Regions from separate parts of the Rhizobium sullae genome, predicted to be linked through region 1. Evidence: riboswitches for the same ligand, from Rfam matches in the RefSeq annotation. Region 1 holds a riboswitch; the other holds the start of a gene.
The links. A riboswitch is a leader RNA that binds a small molecule or an ion and turns the genes downstream of it on or off. The one in region 1 is predicted to bind thiamine pyrophosphate.
Positions count from the first base shown of each region.

Region 1 (3,287 bases):
GCTGATTGCTGCTCGCATTCTGCAGGGACTTGGCGGTGGTGGCATTATGGTTTCAATCTTTGCCGTCAACGCCGATCTCTTCGAACCGCGCGAAAGAGCCCGCTACCAGAGTTACTCCAGCCTCGTCCTTATGGCGTCGAGCGCCGTTGGACCAGTTCTTGGCGGCATGATGAGCGACCTCTTCGGCTGGCGTTCGATCTTTCTCATCAATGTGCCCATCGGCTTTGCCGTGCTCGCGGGCCTTGCCTTCATGCTACCCTACCGCAAGCCGCATCGCCGCCCGAAGATCGACTACGCCGGCGCAGCACTTTTGGCGATGACAACGACGAGCATTGTGTTGACGGCCGATGGCAGCCAACTTTTCGGCTCTCTCGTTTCGCCTCTAAGTCTGAGCATCATCGGCTTCGGCGCCATCTGCGCGATCGCCTGGGTTTTTGTGGAGCGTCGTGCGCCCGAGCCGATCCTGCCGCTGCCGCTCTTTCGCAATTCGACCTTCAGCCTCTTGCTGGTGATCTCCGTCATGAGTGGTGGAATCGCGATCGGCATGGTGAATTATTTTGCGCTGTTTCTGCAGACGACCACGGGCCTTTCGCCATCGCGGGCGGGCTTGCTCTTCATTCTTCTCACGGGCGGGCTGGTTTGCGGTTCGCTTTCCGCCGGGCGGATCATTTCGAAGACAGGACGCTACAAACCCTTCGCAGTTGCAAGCTTCTCGTGCAGTGCGGTCGCCTTCGCCACGCTCTCGCAAGTTCATGCAGGTACCCCGATCGCCTTCATCGGCGCGCTCATGATGATACATGGGATCGGCATCGGTCTCGCTCAGCAGGTGCCGGTGATCGGCGTGCAGAATGCAGCTCATGCCGGTGATGTCGGCGCCGCGACCGGCTCTGTGACCCTTTCGCGAATGGGCGGCGCCTCGATCGCCATTTCGATCTATGGCGCGATTATCGGCTCGCAGCTTGCAAAAATCGGCCACTCCATTCCCCTTGTTGCCGATGTCGAGCAACTGACGCCGAAGATGATGGCTGCCCTTCCCGAAGCAAGCCGCCTGGCTGTCGCCGATGCTTATGCCGCAGCCTTCATGCCGCTCTTCATGACCTCCTGCGCCATTGCCCTGATAGGGCTTGCAGCGGCACTCATGCTGAGGCCGGTTCAGCTCCCTCGATCGCGTGAAGAGATAAGTCCGGCAACAGCGGCCGCCGAAGCTGCCGAATAGGCGCGGAAGCTCCGCTTCGCCCTTGTCACAGCGACTTCATGACGATACATCTGCCGACGCTCTAACGGGGTGCCGCGTGTCCGAAGACATCCGGCTGAGAGGCTTCGAGCCAACCCGCGGAACCTGATCCGGTTAACACCGGCGGAGGGATTAGACGCGTGACATTCGGCAACGCCCTTTTCCCGTTCAAACGAAACTCAAGGAGGAGGCGTGCCATGTCCGGCCGCACATCGATCATCTCTTCGCTGACCGCAGCATTTTTCGCCGCGACGCTTGGCTTGTCTGCCGCGCACGCCGCGGGAAAGACGCTCACCATCTATACTTATGAAAGCTTCACGTCCGAATGGGGACCTGGACCTAAGGTCAAGGAGGCCTTTGAGGAGACCTGCGGCTGCACGGTCAATTTCGTCAGCGTTGCCGATGGCGTCGCACTGCTTTCGCGCTTGAAGCTCGAGGGGAGCTCCACCAAAGCCGACGTCGTCCTCGGCATCGACACGAGCCTTGTCACCGAAGCCAAGGAAACCGGCCTGTTCGACGCAAGCGGCGTCGATGCCGGCGCTCTGAAGGTGCCGGGCGGCTTCGTGGACGATGTCTTCGTTCCCTACGACTACGGCCACTTTGCGATCATCTACGACACACAGACGATCAAGAACCCGCCGCAGAGCATGAAGGATCTGGTCGAGGGCGATCCCGCGCAGAAGATCGTCATCGAGGATCCGCGAACCTCGACGCCCGGTCTCGGCCTGCTGCTCTGGATCAAATCCATTTACGGCGATAAGGCGCCGGAAGCTTGGGCCAGACTCAAGAACCGCATCCTGACGGTCACGCCCGGCTGGTCCGAAGCCTATGGCCTGTTCACCAAGGGTGAGGCACCGATGGTGCTCTCGTACACCACGTCCCCAGCCTACCATATGGTCGTCGAAAAAACTGATCGCTATCAGGCCGCAGCTTTCTCTGAAGGCCATTTTATCCAGATCGAAGTCGCAGGTCTTCTGAAGAATGCTCCGACCAAGGATCTCGCTCGCGACTTCCTGAAATTCATGGTGACACCCGCCTTCCAGGATACCATCCCGACGAACAATTGGATGATGCCCGTTTCTGCAACCTCTGAGCCGCTCCCCGACGCCTTTAACAAGCTCGTCAATCCGGCCAAGACCTTCTCGATGAGCCCTGACGACGTCGCCAGGAACCGCAAGGCCTGGATCGACGAGTGGCTCGCAGCGATGAGCATGAACTGATGCTGCAGACCGCAGCTGAACAACAGCGTGCATTGACCGGCGGGGCGATCAGCCTCGCCGCCGTCACGTTGTTTGTCGGCCTTGCAGCATTCTCGTTGCTTTTTGCCGGCGGGGGATCGGCCATCGCCGGCATTCTTTTCGATCCTTATATTCTGCGTGTGCTGCGCTTCACGCTGCTGCAAGCGCTGCTTTCAACCGCACTTTCCATCGCCTTAGCAATTCCGGTTGCACGCGCGCTCGCTCGCCAGCCGCATTTTATAGGCCGCATCTGGATCATCCGCCTGATGGCGGTTCCAATGGGGCTGCCAGTGCTGATCGGAGCACTCGGCCTGATTGGCATATGGGGCAGGCAGGGGTTGTTGAACTCTCTGCTGGTGAAGGTCGGGCTCGACGAACCGATAAGCATCTATGGGCTCACGGGCATCCTTCTCGCCCATATCTTCTTCAACCTGCCGCTTGCCTGCCGGCTGATCCTCGCGGGTCTCGAACGAGTGCCTGCCGAATACTGGCTGATGGCAAGCGGTCTCGGCATGCGGCCCCGCTCGGTTTTCCGCTTCATTGAATGGCCGGCGATCCGCCCGCTCATTCCCGGGATCGGTGGATTGATCTTCATGCTCTGCGCCACCAGCTTCACGCTGGTGCTGACCCTCGGCGGTGGCCCGGCGGCGACCACGATCGAAGTTGCGATCTACCAGTCGCTTCGCTTCGATTTCGATCCCGGCCGCGCAATCGCCTTGTCGCTCCTGCAGATCGCGCTCACGGCGGCGATCCTGGGCGCGATGGCATTCTTTCCACCGGCCGGAGATGAAGGCTTGACCACAGGCAGGGACATC
Region 1 is NZ_CP104143.1:3,449,745-3,453,031, forward strand. Features, by position in the region: gene N2599_RS17275 (MDR family MFS transporter) at 1-1,216, shown strand, start outside; TPP riboswitch at 1,272-1,383, shown strand; gene thiB (thiamine ABC transporter substrate binding subunit) at 1,432-2,454, shown strand; gene thiP (thiamine/thiamine pyrophosphate ABC transporter permease ThiP) at 2,454-3,287, shown strand, end outside.

Region 2 (3,287 bases), on a different replicon from region 1:
CCAGCCCCTCCTTCTGCGCTTCAGCGCGGATGTCATGCGAAATTCGCATGGAGCAGAATTTCGGGCCGCACATCGAGCAGAAATGCGCGACCTTATGGGCCTCCTTCGGCAGGGTCTCGTCGTGGAAGGAACGCGCTGTTTCGGGGTCCAGCGACAAATTGAACTGGTCCTCCCAGCGAAACTCGAAGCGGGCGCGCGACAGCGCATCGTCCCGCAGACGGGCGGCCGGGTGTCCCTTGGCGAGATCGGCGGCGTGGGCTGCGATCTTGTAGGTGATGACGCCGGTCTTCACGTCGTTGCGATCGGGAAGACCCAGATGCTCCTTCGGCGTGACATAGCAGAGCATCGCCGTTCCGAACCAGCCGATCATCGCAGCCCCAATACCTGAGGTGATGTGATCGTAGCCAGGTGCGATATCGGTCGTCAGCGGCCCGAGCGTATAGAAGGGCGCCTCACCGCAGACGGCAAGCTGCTTGTCCATGTTTTCCTTGATCTTGTGCATCGGGACGTGCCCGGGCCCTTCGATCATCACCTGGCAGTCCTTCGCCCAGGCGATCTTCGTCAATTCGCCAAGGGTTTCGAGTTCGGCGAATTGCGCCGCATCGTTGGCGTCGGCAATCGAACCGGGGCGCAGGCCGTCGCCGAGCGAGAAGGAGACGTCATAGGCCCGGCAGATGTCGCAGATCTCTTCGAAGTGCTCGTAGAGGAAGCTCTCGCGGTGATGATGCAGACACCACTTCGCCATGATTGACCCGCCGCGCGAGACGATGCCGGTCACACGGTTGACGGTCAGCGGAATGTAATGGAGGCGTACGCCGGCATGGATCGTGAAATAGTCGACGCCCTGCTCAGCCTGTTCAATCAGCGTGTCGCGATAGACCTCCCAGGTGAGGTTCTCGGCAATGCCTTCGACCTTCTCCAGCGCCTGGTAGAGCGGCACGGTGCCGATCGGCAGCGGCGAGTTACGGATGATCCATTCGCGGATGTTGTGGATGTTGCGCCCCGTCGAAAGATCCATGACGGTATCGGCGCCCCAGCGCGCCGCCCAGACCATCTTTTCTACCTCTTCGGCCATCGACGAAGTGACGGCGGAATTGCCGATATTGGCGTTGATCTTAACCAGGAAGTTCCGGCCGATGATCATCGGTTCGGCTTCCGGATGATTGATGTTGGCAGGGATGATCGCCCTGCCCGCTGCCACTTCCTGCCGGACGAATTCCGGTGTGACGTGGTCGGGGATATGGACGCCGAAGCTTTCGCCGTCGCGGACCGTGGGCTCGCCCTGCGCTTTACGGCCGAGGTTTTCGCGAATGGCGATAAATTCCATCTCCGGCGTGATGATGCCAGCGCGCGCATAGGCAAGCTGCGTGACAGCCTTGCCACCTTTGGCCCGCAGCGGCTGACGCTGGCCTGGAAATTCGGGCGTTAGCCGCTCTCCACTAGCAAAGCCGTTGTCTTCCGGGCGCACATGGCGACCGTCATAAGCCTCGACATCGCCGCGGGCGAGCACCCAGTCGCGCCGGAGCTGAGGCAAGCCTTCCTCGATAAGGATGTCAGCGCCCTCGATCGTATAGGGGCCGGAGGAATCGTAGACGATGACCGGCGGTTCGCCCGAAGTCGGATGGACGCTGATTTCGCGCATCGGCACCCGGACGTCAGGATGAATCTCTCCTGGAATGTAGATCTTCCGGGATGCCGGCAGGGGGCCGGTGGTAACGGTCGGGGTGAGGTTCTTTGCGGCAATGTTCATGGTTTGAGGCTCCAAGTTGCAATTGGAGACCCAGTCCTCAGCCGGAATGATGGAAAGACGCCGGCCCGGATTCCACGCGTGAATCCAAAGCCTTTTAAGCGCTCGCACCGTCCCTACGCCAGTATGAACTGGATCAGGTTCAACGGGTCACTGCGCACGTCAGCAGTATCTCAGCCCCTTGCCGGGACCCCCCTGGTGAATGAGGAAAGGTTAGAGTCGAGTGTTGCTGGTGTCAAGACGAAGGGAATGGCTGCTCGGCCTTCGCCTTGATCGGCGGCCTTCTCCAGACCGGTTCAAGACCCAATGTCAATGACTTCAAGGTGGTCCTGATGGAATGGGATCCCCTCCCAACAAAAGCAGAGCCTGCATGTCTGGCGCCCTTGACAAGCCGAACTGCCCGTATTTTATTCAAGCCTGCGGATTAGGCAAATTGCTGGCCGCGATCACATGACTTCGATAGTCGCCGGGCAGTTTCGCCCCATGACGCCCCATCGCCGATGGGACCGCGTCGTGGGGCTTTTGGTTTTTGGGGTTCCGCATGAATGAAGCGCTGAAGGTCGGCATTCTCTTTTCGACGACCGGACCCTACGGATCGATGGGCCGCGATGCGCGCGCCGGCGCAGAGTTTGCGATGGAGGAGTTTGCAGAAGCAGCCGAGCGGATGATCAAGCCGGTCTTCTTTGATCCGCATGCGGATCTTGCCGCCTATCTCGCAGGTGCCCGCCACCTGTTGCGCACCGGATGCCGCCATATCGTCGGGACGATCACGTCCGCCGCGCGCAAGGAAGTCATTCCGCTTGTGGAAAAACATGACGGACTTCTCTGGTACATGTGCCCCTATGAGGGTTTCGAGGCAAACGAGAACGTCATCTATCTCGGCGGCTGCCCAAACCAGCACCTGATCCCGCTCTTCGAACACCTGATCCCGCGCTTCGGCGCCCGCCCCTATCTCGTCGGCGCAAACTACGTCTGGGGCTGGGAGATGAACCGGCTTGCCCGCGAGCTTATCACCAATACCGGCGGCGAAATTCTCGGCGAACGCTATCTGCCACTCGAAGAAACCGCGGTCGACCGTATCGTTGCCGATATCGAGCAGCGCCGTCCGAGCTTCATCCTCAACAATCTGATCGGCCCTTCGAGCTATGCATTCCTTGAGGCAATCAAGAAGCTCGGCGACCGCGATCCGACCTTTAGTGCCGAAAACTGCCCGGTCGTCAGCTGCGACCTGATGGAATGCGAGCTGGATGACATCACGGCGGGGGCCGCCATAGGCCAGCTTTGCGCCGCATCCTATTTCGACAATCTCGGCACGCGGGAAAACGCCGCATTCAAGGCTCGCGTTGCTGCGCAACATGGCGCGGGGCGCCGCGTTTCCGGCGTCTTTGCCAGCGCCTATACGGCCGTCAGGCTCTGCACCGATTCCATCCTCGCTGCAGGCGGCGACGAGCCGGCAGCTGTCCGCCGCGAGCTCTATGGCAATGCGTGGCCGACGGTCTTTGGCAACCTTTCGATCGATCCAGAGACAAACCATGCAGCG
Region 2 is NZ_CP104144.1:981,445-984,731, reverse strand. Features, by position in the region: gene thiC (phosphomethylpyrimidine synthase ThiC) at 1-1,750, opposite strand, end outside; TPP riboswitch at 1,843-1,954, opposite strand; gene N2599_RS25400 (transporter substrate-binding protein) at 2,289-3,287, shown strand, end outside.
Region 2: linked by a shared signal. The riboswitch ahead of thiC (phosphomethylpyrimidine synthase ThiC) and the one ahead of thiB (thiamine ABC transporter substrate binding subunit) in region 1 are both predicted to bind thiamine pyrophosphate.